2 regions of the Spirosoma areae genome follow, and region 1 is predicted to be linked to the other one. Evidence: riboswitches for the same ligand, from Rfam matches in the RefSeq annotation. Region 1 holds a riboswitch; the other holds the start of a gene.
The links. A riboswitch is a leader RNA that binds a small molecule or an ion and turns the genes downstream of it on or off. The one in region 1 is predicted to bind S-adenosylmethionine.
Positions count from the first base shown of each region.

Region 2: another riboswitch for S-adenosylmethionine. It lies ahead of ACYVI1_RS28615 (O-acetylhomoserine aminocarboxypropyltransferase/cysteine synthase family protein); the one in region 1 lies ahead of metH (methionine synthase).

Region 1 is NZ_BAAGTT010000011.1:66,703-74,052, reverse strand. It holds gene metH (methionine synthase) at 1-1,690, opposite strand, end outside; SAM riboswitch class I at 1,798-1,905, opposite strand; gene ACYVI1_RS05565 (SxtJ family membrane protein) at 1,976-2,338, opposite strand; gene ACYVI1_RS05560 (DUF5989 family protein) at 2,342-2,491, opposite strand; gene ACYVI1_RS05555 (SGNH/GDSL hydrolase family protein) at 2,515-3,666, opposite strand; gene ACYVI1_RS05550 (carbamoyltransferase family protein) at 3,679-5,541, opposite strand; gene ACYVI1_RS05545 (hypothetical protein) at 5,786-6,664, opposite strand; gene ACYVI1_RS05540 (Ppx/GppA phosphatase family protein) at 7,301-7,350, shown strand, end outside.
Region 2 is NZ_BAAGTT010000048.1:19,383-26,732, forward strand. It holds gene ACYVI1_RS28610 (homoserine O-acetyltransferase family protein) at 1-1,014, opposite strand, end outside; gene ACYVI1_RS28615 (O-acetylhomoserine aminocarboxypropyltransferase/cysteine synthase family protein) at 1,127-2,440, opposite strand; SAM riboswitch class I at 2,693-2,797, opposite strand; gene ACYVI1_RS28620 (DciA family protein) at 2,986-3,312, shown strand; gene ACYVI1_RS28625 (class I SAM-dependent methyltransferase) at 3,317-4,018, opposite strand; gene ACYVI1_RS28630 (glycosyltransferase family 87 protein) at 4,063-5,232, opposite strand; gene ACYVI1_RS28635 (polysaccharide deacetylase family protein) at 5,264-6,070, opposite strand; gene ACYVI1_RS28640 (glycosyltransferase family 2 protein) at 6,016-7,020, opposite strand; gene ACYVI1_RS28645 (hypothetical protein) at 7,133-7,350, opposite strand, start outside.

The DNA of each region.
Region 1 (7,350 bases):
AGGAAATGTTCGACACGCCCCCGCTCACTTTGGCCAGCGGGAGGTTGGCTTTAATCCAGCGCGTCGCGTTGATAAAGTCAACAGCGTAATTATTGTGTTCTTCGATACCTGTGGCAACGGTCAGGATGTTCGGGTCGAAAATGATGTCCTGCGGGGCAAAGTTGACTTTATCAACCAGAATTCGATAGGCGCGTTCGCAAATTTCAATCCGCCGTTCGTAGGAGTCAGCCTGACCGGTTTCGTCGAACGCCATCACGACTGCAGCCGCGCCATACCGCCTGACGAGTTGTGCTCGCTCAATGAACGCTTCTTCGCCTTCTTTGAGCGAGATGGAGTTGACAATGGCTTTGCCCTGCACGCACTTCAGGCCTGCTTCGATGACTTCCCACTTCGAGGAATCGACCATGATGGGTACGCGGGCAATGTCGGGTTCGGCAGCAATCAGGTTCAGAAAGGTCGTCATAGCCTCTACCGAATCCAGCATGCCTTCGTCCATGTTAATGTCGATCACCTGCGCCCCGCCTTCGACCTGTCCCCGCGCAATGCTCAGGGCTTCGTCGTAGTTTCCTTCTTTAATAAGCCGGGCAAACTTCTTGGAACCCGTTACGTTGGTACGTTCGCCAACGTTCAGAAAGTTGGTTTGCTCCGTAATTTTCAGCGGTTCCAGCCCACTCAGTTTCTGGTAGGGTTCGGGTTGCGGCAACTGCCGGGGCGGGTACTTAGCGGCAGCCTGAGCAATGGCGCGGATGTGGTCGGGGGTGGAGCCGCAGCAACCGCCGACGATGTTAACGAAGCTATCGCGGATGAACCCTTCCACCTGCTCGGCCATTTCGTCGGGCGTCTGATCATACTCGCCAAACTCGTTGGGCAGACCCGCGTTTGGATACGCCGACGTGAAAAAGGGCGATTCTTTCGCCAGCGTCTGCACATACGGTCGCAGGAGTTCGGCTCCCATCGCACAGTTCAGGCCAATGCTCAGAAGCGGCAGGTGCGATACGGAATATAAAAAAGCTTCGGTCGTTTGCCCCGACAACGTCCGGCCCGATGCGTCGGTGATGGTACCCGACACCATAATCGGCAGCGGCTCCTGCCCTTTTTCGGCAAAATAGCGGTCAATGGCAAACAGAGCCGCTTTGGCGTTGAGCGTATCGGTGATGGTTTCGATGAGCAGTAAATCGGCTCCGCCTTCGACCAGGCCGCTTACCTGTGTGTAGAACGCTTCAACTAACTGGTCGAACGTAATGGCACGGTATCCCGGATTATTCACATCGGGCGACATGGAGGCCAGCCGGTTGGTTGGCCCCATCGCCCCGGCCACAAAGCGCGGCTTGCCGGGAGTTTGGCGCGTCATGTCGTCGGCAACGGCTTTCGCAATCTTCGCTGATTCGTAGTTCAGTTCATACACCAAATCCTCCATGTAGTAATCGGCCATAGCCACGGTCGTACTGCTGAAGGTATTGGTTTCGATAATATCGGCACCAGCGTCGAGATATTGCCGGTGAATTTCCTGAATAACCGCTGGTTTGGTAATCGACAACAAATCATTGTTGCCTTTTATGTCGTGTGGAAAGTCCTTGAAACGTTCACCCCGATAATCGGCATCGGTCAGGTTATACCGTTGAATCATGGTACCCATCGCACCATCAAGGACGAGGATTCGTTCGCGGAGAAGTTCGGCTATCGTTTTCAAAAGCAGTTGTAGAATGCACAGTTGTTAGGAAGACCAACAACGGCTACGCTTAAAAAAGTCCAAAAAGACAAAAGGCTTATCAGCAAAAGACAGGCAGCAGGCCGCTGATCTTATCTGTCCCGGTTATTCCGGGAGGAAATTGGCACCAGTTCCGCTGGGTGGGTTGGTTGCCAAGACATCATCGGGTCCGTTCCCTCCGTCTTTCTGGATAAGCTGTCACAAAAATACGCAAAAAAAGGGCATACCGAAAAGTGGTACGCCCTAAATCAATTTGTGTAGGCTTTCCTACCAGGTTTGTTCCAAATCTTCTTTTGTGTAGAGATGGTTTCGTTCAGTATAGAACGAGGCATCGCTGGTGCGTTTGATAGACAGCGGGTTTTTAGCCGTCATCCGGTAAAGCAGCGCAATCGGGAACAAAAACACGAAGAACATAACCGACAGAATAATTTTGCCGTTGATGTTGCCCAGTACCTCGGCCAGTTTGAACCAGACTTTTACAATTAAATCGCCGGCAACCGGAATGGCCAGGCTCAATACACCTACTCCAACGGCAGCGTAGAGCAGCCAGGGCGATTTAAACACAAAATGCAATACCAGCAGACCCGTCACGATGACTAACTGGGCTTTTACTTTTTCGGTAACGTCCATGCCTTAAAATAATGTATAGATAAAGGGAGCAACGGCAGACCCGCCACCAATAACAATCAGAACGCCGATGAGCAATAATAAAATAATCATTGGGGCCAGCCACCACTTTTTACGCTGCTTCAGAAACTTGAAAATGTCCTGTAGAAATTCCATATTTTGGTCTGATTTGAGTTTACTTACTTAACGGAGGCCGTTTGAACAACGCCCGGATTCGACTGCATAAGTTTAAATAGTCCCTCGCCTACCCGTTGATTCACAAGCGCACTGGCATGACCATCATTGCGACCGACGACCCGGTCCTTGATGTCAATATCGCTCATAAGTTTACCTGCGTCCAGCATCGGCACCTTGTTACGCCGAAAAAAGTCGACAACGGGTTTCACGTACTCGGCTGTTTCTTTTAGTTTGTGCGAAAACGGGAACAAAACTACATAAAGCCGGGCATTATGCTCCTGCGCGTAGGTTATGAACTTGTTAAGATCGCTCAGGTGATCGTTAATAATAGCCGGTGTGCCGTATGCTTTACGGACGTAGACATCGAAGGGGGTAAAATTTCCGTGGGGGAACTGCCAGTACAGATAATTGAGTAGGTAGGACTTAATAAACAACGACTGCACAGCGCGGGGCAAATCGGAATAGGGGGTAAATCCAGCCGGAACCAGGCCATGATCGCGGGCTACTTTTTCAATGTCGTTTGGGAAATACTGAAGCACCAGCACGTCGGGGGTTTTGCCAAACTTCAGCAGCCGGGCGTATTCATCGCGCGTGTCGGAACCCGAAATACCGAGGTTGTAGGTCACGTATTCAGTTGTCCCTAATTTGTTGGCCAGCACATTACCAAAGCGTTCCTGCACAGATTTCAGCCCGTGACCTGCCGCGTAGGAATCTCCCACAATGAAGACCTTCTTTTTGCCGGTCGTATCGGTTTTGGGTTCGTCGCGGTAATCGCCGGTCATGGGTGGCCAGTAACGTTCGAACCAGATTTTCGAGGCTAAGGTAAGCCCGCCCTCCTGGCTCTGGGCAACAAACATAAAGCCCATTTCGATGAACACCAGCAACACAAGAAGGGGCACCAATAGCGTAGCTATATTACCGAGCAGTTTAGGCGGCTTCGGGTTTTTAACGATGCCGTAGTAGTACAGCCGGAGCAGTTCAATACTGATCAGCAGATAGAGGCAGCACTTTACCAGCCGAACGTAGATGTTATCAAATAAGCCTTTGTGGGGAATGTCGAAGCTAACCCCATAGTGGTCGCCATAGAACACAAAGAAAGCTAAAAAGCCCAGCAACAACAGCCGAACCACACTGGAAACGAGTTTGGATTGCATGAAGACGGACCGTTAGTCTAAAACAAATTCTTCTTTCCAGTTATCTTTCTCCTGCCATTCGGGTTGTTGCCGTTTGTCGAACAGGTAGTTGCCGACAACTAAATAGTCCATCTCGGTACGCATGAAGCACCGGTAGGCATCGTTGGGGGTCGAAACGATGGGTTCACCACGCACGTTGAAACTCGTGTTCACAATGACGCCATAGCCCGTCAACTTCTTAAACGAGTCGATCAACTGATAATACCGCGGGTTGGTGTCTTTATGAACGGTTTGAATCCGGGCCGAATAATCGATGTGCGTAATCGACGGCAGATCAGACCGTTGGTAGTAGAGTTTCTCCCGCAGCGGAAAACTGGCATAATCAGCCGGTACGGGGGTCCGGCGTTTCTGCGCTACCGGATGCACCAGCAGCATGTAGGGAGAGATGCCATCATAGTCGAAGTAATCGGCGCAGTCCTCGGCCAGAACCGACGGGGCAAACGGCCGGAACGACTCCCGATACTTGATTTTCAGGTTCAGTTTTTTCTGCATCTCGGCATTGCGCGGGTCGCCCAGGATGCTGCGTCCGCCCAGCGCACGCGGCCCAAACTCCATTCGTCCCTGCACCCAGCCCACCACATTTCCGGCAGCCAGCAAGCGGGCCGTTTCGGTACTTAGGGCATCAAAATCTGTAAAGTGCGTCGAAACGGCCTTGTATTTCACAGCCATCAGTTCAACGTCGAGGTCAGAAAACGTTGGCCCTAAGTAGGAACCGCGCATGGCGTCGCGCTCGGTCGTTACGATGCGCTCTTTGCCAAAATAAATATGGTAGGCCGCCAAAGCCGCGCCCAGTGCCCCGCCTGCATCACCGGCGGCCGGCTGAATAAAAATATCCTTGAACAAACCCGCAGCCTGGAGTTTACCGTTCGATACGCAGTTAAGCGCAACGCCCCCGGCCAGCACCAGCGCATCGGCATTGGTCAGGCGTTTGGCCTCGCGGGCCATGTTCAGCACGACTTCTTCGGTGAGATACTGGATGGCCAAACCGAGGTTGCAGTGATGGGGTTGCAATTCATCTTCGGGCTGGCGTTTCGGAAAACCAAACAGCTCGGCCCATTTGTCTTCGTTCACCATCTTCAGCCCGGCGGCATAATCGAAATAATCCTGATCCAGCCAAACAGAGCCATCAGGCCGCAGGTCGGCCAGTTTTTCCTTAATGGTTGTCATGTAGCGGGCTACATCCGGCGAATTCGGGTCGCCATACGGCGCCAGGCCCATCAGTTTATACTCGCCCGAGTTGACCCGAAAGCCCAGAAAATAGGTGAACGCCGAATACAATAGGCCCAGCGAGTGGGGGAACCGGAGTTCTTTCAGAATCGAGATGTCTTTCCCTTCGCCCAACCCAATGGAGGCTGTAGCCCACTCGCCCACGCCGTCGATGGTCAGGATAGCCGCCCGCTCGTAGGGCGACGGGTAGAAGGCACTGGCCCCATGTGAGAGGTGGTGCTCGGGAAAAAGCAATTTGACTTTACTGGCCGACTTGTAGCCTAACTTCTCGAGTTCTTCCCGAATGAGCCGCTTTAGAAATAATTTCTCTTTCAGCCAGACCGGAATCGACATCAGGAACGACCGAATGCCCTTTGGCGCAAAGGCATAATAGGTTTCCAGTAGCCGCTCAAATTTAAGCAGCGGTTTGTCGTAGAAAACGATAGCGTCTAACGTATTTAAGTCAGCGCCACTGTATTGAAGGCAATATTTGATGGCTTCGGCGGGGAACCCCGGATCGTGCTTTTTACGGGTGAACCGCTCTTCCTGAGCAGCCGCAATAATGCGTCCGTCTTCAATCAACGCGGCTGCCGAATCGTGGTAGAAAGCCGAGATACCTAATATGGTCATGAATAATGGTACTTGTCAAACAGGGGGCAAAAGTAACGTTTTTTTCTGGCAAACGTAATACAAACGCCGGTTTGCCTTACTCACCGGTCAGTCGAAGGCCGGGAGTTGATACACGTAGCCGGGAAAACAAGGTTATCTGCCCGGTTACATGAACGAATTGTTAAACGGGCGGTCGCAACCATCGCAATTCGTTCACGCAGCCGTCTATAAATGTTGATTGGAATTACCAGCGGCCCAATGTCGATCAGGGCTTATACAGACGGGCTATGGGTATGCTGACGGGTACATCTTCGGCTAATTTTTCGGCAACCAGCCGATAAGCGTCACTATTCGGATGCATTCCATCATAAGCAGTTTGCCAGATAACCAGGTCTGAATAATCAATTAGTTTCAGATGAGCCTGGTCAAATAGTTGGCGCAACTCCGGCTTCAGGGGATAAGCCGGAAAAATAACCACATAAAAGTTATCATTACCGAACTGTTGCTGATACAGTTCTCTTGACTTTTGGACAACGTCGACAAAATGACGGTAATGGTCTGTGTTGTACTGATTAGGAAAGTTAATGTTAAATAAATTGACAACATTACTCTTATACATCCACCGAACCAGCTTTGTGCGAATGGGGTGTTTTTGAGCATACGACCCTTCCACCGCCAGGCTAACCGGATTGACCCAGGGCAGATACCCGTCCGAATTATTTATCCACCGTGTTGTGGGCAATACCCGGGCTATGTGATCGTCGATATAGGTATAGAAAGCGATGCCATTTTTTTCGGTCACTTCTTTCCTCAGGTTGTTTGTTTGTAGAAGCCCCAGCATATGGGAGGGCGAATGCCCCGATACCCCATAATTATAGGGTCGGTAGCCGCTCTGTTTACCAAAAAAATAAGGTAAGGTTCCCGAATCAGATACAGCCTCCCCATACGTAAAGGAGCAACCCAAAAATAAGGCATATTTGCCGTTAGCCTGCGTTCGATCGAAGGGTGTATACCGACGGGATAAACTATCTATGTGATACGAGACTGGTACAGTTTTTCCGGCTGAAATGTCCTGTCCGGCTATTGGCGGCTGGAGTTTAGCTGCATACAGTAGTTTATAAGAGCCGGGAGCCGGTCGACTCATGCCTATGTTAACCTGATGTATGAGATTTAATGGAACGGGTTTCATCACCGATTCAGGGGCTTTATTGCCTTGTGAACGGCCATGGTTGCGCCACTGCAGAATCAATGCACAGGCGCCCTCCAGTGCTAATCCCGTGAAAATGAAGCTTATCAATGCTAAAAATACATTTCCAATCCACGCTTTACGACGTCTCTTGATATTGCTTTTCATACGCTGGATGCTAACTCTTAACGGGTATGGGTGCGAATTAATTTAGGCTATCAGGTTTGCCTTTGTCACTTGTTTTGATGTATTATCACTCCTTTAAGTAAGAAACCGGTTCTGAAAAGAACAGATAGGTAAGCTAAATTATGCCTTAAACGTATTTTTTACAAAAAGTTACCGTTACGGTCAATAAAAAATTTATACAATGCCAGTAGTAGACGAATACTCAGAAACTTAAATTAGCTGAATTGAATCCATTTCATAAAAACCAATCGGTCTATTCCTGAAACTACATTCATAAGCTCTGTCCTCTTACCTTTGGTCCGACTTAGATTAATTACTAAATAAGTGAACGAGCGATAGGGCCGCCCGCAGTGCGTGAACGAACAAAAAAACACCAGACGGCTTTCGCTCTTTTACTTTTTGACAACAATGAAACTGGCAGCTATTGATATCGGTTCAAATGCAGCCCGTCTGCAAAT
Region 2 (7,350 bases), on a different contig from region 1:
TCGGAGAATTCCCGACAACGTTCGGAACTCAATCAGAAAGCCATCGTGGCCATAGAGCGAATCAATTTCTTCGTAGGTGGCATCGGGAATATGACGCGCCAGAAACTGCTGTTCAATAGGCGGGAAGAGCAAATCCGATCGAATACCGACCACAAGCGTCCTGGCTCTAATCTGCCCCAGCGCGTTGAGGATGCTGCCCCGGTTCCGGCCAACATTGTGCGAATCCATTACTTTTGAGAGAATCCAGTACGTGAACGCATTGAAACGGTCGGCTAATTTGTCGCCCTGATACCGTTGGTAACCCGCTGCTTTATAGCCGTCTACCTGCTCGTTGTTGTCGAGGGCCTGCGTGAAGCCATAGGTGTCATAATTCCGATACGAAATCATGGCCATTGCCCGGGCTGCTTTCATCCCGGCCAAACCCGCATCGTCGCGTCGGTCGGCCCAGGTTGGATCGGCTTCAATGGCCATCCGCTGCGACTCGTTGAAGGCAATGCACCAGGGTGAGGCCACGGCGCTGGCAGCAATGAGCACTAAATTCTCGATAAGGTCGGGCTGTAAAACGGCCCACTCCAGCGCCTGTTCGCCACCCACCGAGCCGCCAATGCAGGTTTGAATTTTTTCGATGCCCAGCTCCTGCCGAAGTAAATCCAGCGCGCCCGCCATATCCCGAACCGTAAGCGTTGGAAAATCGTGGTAGTAGGGCTGCCCCGTTGTCGGATTCATCGACAGCGGTCCGGTTGAGCCGTAACACGAACCGAGCACGTTGGCGCAAACAATAAAACTTTGTTCGGGGTCGAAATATTTACCGGAACCTACCATACCCCCCCACCAGTCGCCCGCATCGGCGTTGCCCGTCAGTGCATGGCAGACCCATACCACATTCGATCGGTTTGACGGTGCGTGGTCCTGATTCAACTGGCCGCGTGTGGTGTAAGCCAGCCGGAAACCCGGCAAACTCTCCCCCGATTCGAGCGGGAACGAATATTTATAATCGAAATAATTAACGTTCAACGTTTCAAATTTCAAGTTCAACATTTCAGCCGGGCCGCCGGTGCGGTTCCAGGTTGCTGACGGACAGATTAACCTGGAACCGCACCGGCGGCCCGGCTGAAACCTGAAACAATTAAACACTCACCGGCTCGGCAATCTGGGCAAACGCCTGCGCTAAGTCCGCTTTAATATCATCGATGTGTTCGATACCCGCCGATATCCGCAATACGCCCGACTCGACCCCGGCGCTGGCCTGCTCCTGTTCGCTCAGTTGCTGGTGGGTGGTGGCAGCCGGGTGAATGATGAGCGTTTTGGAATCGCCAACGTTCGCTAAATGACTGACCAATTTGAGGTTGTTCACAAACTGGTCGGCGTCTTCTTTACTGCCCTTTATTTTAAACGAAAATACGCCCCCAAAGCCCCGTTTAAGGTATTTTTTGGCCAGGTCGTGGTAGGCGCTGCTTTCCAGACCCGGATAGTTCACGAATTCGACCTGCTCATGTTGTTCGAGCCACTGTGCCAGCGACAGCGCGTTTTGCACGGTTCGGTCCAGCCGAAGCGAGAGTGTTTCGAGTCCCTGCAACAGCAGAAATGAGTTGAATGGACTCATGCACGGACCGTAGTCGCGAAGTCCCTCAACCCGGGCACGAATGATGAACTGAATATTGCCAAACGGCCCGCCTATACCGAATATATCGTTGAAAACCATTCCATGATAGCCTTCAGAAGGTTCGCTGAACTGAGGAAACTTGCCGTTGCCCCAGTTGTAGTTGCCACTATCGACAATAACGCCCCCAATGCTGGTGCCATGTCCGCCAATCCATTTCGTTGCCGATTCAACCACGACAGCCGCGCCATGTTCGATGGGCCGGAACAAATACCCGCCCGCACCAAATGTATTATCGACAATAAGTGGCAGGTCATGTTTTTTAGCGAGGTCGGCAAAGGCGTCAAAATCAGGAATATTGAAGCCGGGATTACCGATGGTTTCGAGGTAGATGGCTTTGGTTTTATCGTCAATCAGTTTGGCAAACGACTCGGGATTGTCGCCTTCGGCAAAGCGGGCTTCGATACCCAGCCGTTTAAACGAAACTTTAAACTGGTTGTAGGTACCACCGTACAGAAATGAAGTCGTCACGAAGTTGTCGCCCGCGCCCATAATATTGCTGAGGGCAATAAACTGAGACGCCTGCCCGGAGGATACGGCCAGCGCTGCTACCCCGCCTTCGAGGGCCGCTATCCGCTTCTCGAACACGTCGGTCGTGGGGTTCATAATGCGGCTATAGATATTGCCAAAGGCTCTCAGCGCGAACAAATCGGCTCCGTGCGCCGAATCGTTGAAGACAAACGAGGTTGTTTGGTAGATAGGGACCGCCCGGGCGTTGGTCGCCGAATCAGGTTCCTGGCCAGCGTGTAGCTGAAGCGTATCAAAATGAAGCTGGGACATGAGTTTAGTAGTTAGTGGTTTATAGTTTGAGGTTTGTAGTTAGTGGTTTGAGGTCTGTAGTTCGCAGTGCACTGTCTAAATTATAGCTACGTTTCAGTAACGTCAAACTACGAACCGCTCCGGCGGCCCGGATCAAACGACAAACTGATTTTTTTTCACGACAAACCCTCCCGGTTTTCGTAGCCATTAGTGAAGATGCTTAGCAGGCCTCCGGGGCCATACATCGCTGATTGTAGAGCATGTGAGTTCTTCGATTTATAGTTCCTAAAACAGCTTTAGGCAGGAGTTAGCACCTTGCCATGTGGTAGGTTGCCAGCGGTTCGCAGAGCCTGATCTCTCCCCGCTTCTGTATAAATCAACGCGCGCCGGTAAGATCGAAATAGGCGCGTAACTATTGACTTGATGCCGCAAGTATAATAGCCAACGGGCGCGAATCCAAACACCACTTCTTTTTTCTACACGATAAACTTTTTTTCGTGTTAACTCATTGGCGGCTATTTCTCAAGTCAATTCATTGGTTACTTTTGCAGGAAGACATCCGCCCCATGAATCAGACGTACCGGTATAATCGCGAAAATGCCACCCGGGTCGCTGGCACCACATCGTTGAAAGACGCTATTGGTCAGCTACTTAAAGCCTATCAGCTTCAGACTCGTTTCAACGAAACGTATCTGGAAGCGTTTTGGGGCCGCATGATGGGACCAGCCATTGCCACGCGCACCAACCGGCTGTATGTCCGCGACCGCAAACTCTACATTGAGATTGCCTCGGCTCCCCTTCGCAACGAACTCGTTCAGGCCAAGCAGAAGCTAATCTCATTGGTCAATAAAGATATGGGCACCGATGTAATTGAAGACGTAATTTTTATTTAGCGGGTCAAAACTGAATCAGTAAGTTCCGGCGTTCCTGTTGCAGCGTCAGGGGTTCAGTCACAAACTGAGCGGCCACACCTACCCGTTTGGTTATGTCTAACCAGTCTCGTTCTGAAAGAATCAGAAAGCCATTCTCCTTGCGAACGGTATAATACGACGAAAAGCGCAGTCGCACCAACAACGTCAGCATCGACAGCAGTTGACCCTGCCGCAGCGACCGCCCCAGAATGCTCAGAATATCTTTGAAAACGCTTCCACCCACCATTAAGTCGCAGATGAGCGCTTTGGCGCCGGGAGCCGCTACCTGTTTGATCGCCCGGATTAATCCCTCCACTTCGCTGGCGTTTCGGTAATACTGCACGACACTCATGACAATAATGACATTAAACTGCTGATTCGCGACCGGACTAAAGTTGAGGTAGTCGTCAGCCGGTATGTCATGGAAGTAAACGTTCGGATGAGCAGCGTGTCTGGCGCGGGCCGTTTCGTTATACCGCTTCGATATATCCAGCCCATGAATTTCGGCCACCCGGTCGTGCCAGGCATCTTCCAGATTGCCCGGACCCGAACCAATATCCAGTACTTTCTGCGTTTTCGCCAACGAAATGTAGTGCTCGACCCTCGCCAGAAAGTAGGCGTAATTCGTTGACATCGAGTCATCAAACTCATTCTCTTTTTGCCAGAAATCCAGCCAGGTTGAGGCCATACGAAATACTTGAGTTGTGGCGATAGGCCAATGGTAACTTAATTTCAGGAATTAACCGGCGCGTCGGACCCGCGCTGCAGGTGCGCCGTTGGTGTTGCCGTGTGCATCAGATAAAGCACCCGGAACCAGATCAAGACGCAGGGTAAGGCTTTCAGCACGTAGGGCTTCACGAATTGCTCCCGTAGAAAAACCGGAAATACATCACTCGGCGAGAAAACGGTGAGGATCAGGCAACTGACAAGCAGGACCCGATCAAGCCCCGTTTGCGGACTACAAAACCACCAGATGACGACGCCCGTAACGGCCGTAATGTAGGTGGGTGACTCCGAAACCGGATTAAAAATAACCTGAAAGATCAGGATAGACGCTACCATTAACAGGCGAAAGGAACGTTGCATAAACTTTTGCACCTGCACATACACCGTGCAGAAAAGCAGCACGCCCAGGCCGATGATAACCGGCGTGGCCACATCCGGTGAGATGAACACGTGAACCAGCCGGTGAATGGACGTATTCGCCCATTTATCGCCGTCTGACTTAATCAGTAACTGATTGACCCACAGTTCATATTGCCAGAGTAATTTGGCGGGTGAGGTAAACAAGAGTGGTGTCAGGCCAAGCACGACGCCCCAGAATACCGTTGACGCTAAAAAGCGAAGTTTTTGGGGGTATAGCAGAAACAACGCACCCGCTACCACGCTGTATATTTTGATATTGAAGCCCAGAACGATAAAAAAAGCCGCCCAGAACGGCTGCCGTTTTTCAAAACTAACATAGGCAAACAATGGGATAGCCGCAATGAATGGATTTGTCTGGCTGTTGACCAGCGAGGTAAACAGCTCCTGCAAACAAAACCAGTACCCGAACACCTTTTGCTGATGCGTGAGGGGCATTCGGTACACGGCCAGCACCCAAACACCGGCAAAAAGCAATTGCCATAGAAACAAACCTACCGAATAAGGCAGCGCAAAAACCGGCGCAAACAGCGCGGCAAACGTGGGAGCGTAATGATAATGGTCGGTGTATTCGGTTGGGTAAAGTGCGTAGAGACTTTTCCCATGGATGAGGTGATCGAGGGAATAATAGAAGATCAGGTAGTTGTTCGACCCATCGGCAAAAACAATACGGGTACTGGCGAACAACGTAAGTAAGGCATAAACCCCGAAAATCAGCCGAAAATCACTAAAAATTGGCTTCCTAAAAAACGATACCATGGGGCAAAAATAGCAGAAATGAGACTGACGCTTAGTGGGTATCCGAGTTGAGTTGCTGTACAAACTCGCCCATCGTCCCGAATTCGCCAAGCGGCTTCAGATAACGAAGCAGCTTTTCAACCCGGTCGAGCAGTACATCGCGCGAGTGCCGACGAACATAGGCCGGAATTTTTCTATAGGCCGACAGGTCGGTGAACTCCCAGGGATGCACATACAGATTCAGAAAGCCGTCGGTTTGCAGGGTTTGGCGGCAGAGTTGTTTATAATAAGCAAACGGAACGTTTTTCAGACTTAACCAGAAAAGTGGCAGCCGGAGTGTGGGGGTCACCGATGCCGGAATTTGCCATACCCCGGCCTCCCAAAATGGATGCCGGGGTTCGCCCCAATGGTTATACCGGCCTGGCAACCAGGTTGGGTGCAACGACGAATTATATTGATAACCAGCCCGCTGCACGTCGTTTGGATCAACAAAACCCATGCGTGCCCGCCGAAATCCTGTTACTGGCTTCGTTAAGAGTTCTTCCAGCGCTAAACGGGATTTGAGCAAATCGGCCGGTTCAAATGTGGTGTGATAATAGCCGTGCGATGCAATTTCGTGTTTTTGCGCCAACCTCCGGATCAGGTCTGGTTCATGAAGGGCATAGTTGGCCGTTGTAAACAGGGTAGCCGGGGTTCCTACAACCTCGAATCGGTCGGTCAGCAACCGCAGCCCGCGCGTTGAAACAGCCACTTGTTCATCTAAAGAAATGGGATGTCCGAATTCAACGGCGGTATCGAACTCTTCTACGTCAACGGTGAATAAAATAGATCGTCTTCCTCCTCGGTTGGGGCTTGCCATGTTGTTACGGTCTCCTCAATCTCGCTCGTATCGCTAATGATGTAGGCCGGTCGCCCTTTTACTTCAACGAACGTTTTGCCCAAATATACGCCGATAATGCCGATCATGATGAACTGCACCCCACCAATCAGCACTAAGAGTACGACCAGTGTTGTCCAGCCGGATACCGTCGCATTGGTGAAGAAATATTCATACGTAGCTTCGGCGCCGAACAGCAAAGCGAATAACGACATCCCGAAACCAAGCAAAACCGATAAATACAACGGCTTTGTGGAGAACGAAGTAATACCCATAGCCGCTAACTGCAGCATTTTGCGAAACGAATATTTGGAGCGACCGGCATAGCGGGCGGCCGGCTGATACAGAATTCGGCATTGCCGGAATCCTACCCACGAGATAGCGCCCCGCAAAAACAAATCGTTCTCCTTGAATTGGTTGAGCGTGTCAACAACTTTGCGGTCGAGTAGCCGGAAATCAGCCGCCCCATCCTCAATTTGCAGGCCCGACACGTTGCGAAGCAACTTGTAGAAATATTTCGACGTTGTTCGTTTGAACAACGACAGTTTCGGGTCGGCCTGCCGGACGGTGTAGACCACTTCGTAGCCTTCGCGCCACTTGTCAATCAGGGTGGGTATCAGTTCGGGCGGGTGCTGAAGGTCGGCATCGAGGCAGATAACGGCCTGACCGCGAGCGTTTTCATAACCTGCCCGCAGGGCCATCTGGTGACCGAAATTGCGCGAAAAGGAGAGAAAGCGAACCACTGAATAGGCTTTGCTCAACTGCCGAAGCACATGGCGGGTCTGGTCGGAACTACCATCGTCAATTAGTAGAATTTCATACGAATCATACCGTTCCATAACGACCATGAGCCGATGAACCAGAACGGGCAAATTTTCTTCTTCATTAAAAGCGGGCACAATCAGGCTAATCATACCTGGGTAAGACCTCATAGATCGAGTGTGTTGTTAAGGGCCGTTACGGACGGATTTCGGTTAAAAAACGGATGCTAAATTAAGTAAAAGTACTTAGTTTTTATCAACTATTACAGAAAAGTTAATGCTGCTATTTTATACTTGTCTGCCTTCGGGCCGGCGTTTCTTTCTTTACAAAAAGTATGTAGCGACTGAGAACAGTTCGCTCAACCGCAATCAGTTCTAACTGGAGCAGAATAGTCTGTTGATAAAGTTCGGCGGGTCGCTCAGTCATAGCCAATGCACGCAGGATGCCATTCGGTTCGTTGATCCGCAGTTGCAACCGACGAGCCACCACCGCCAGCAGTG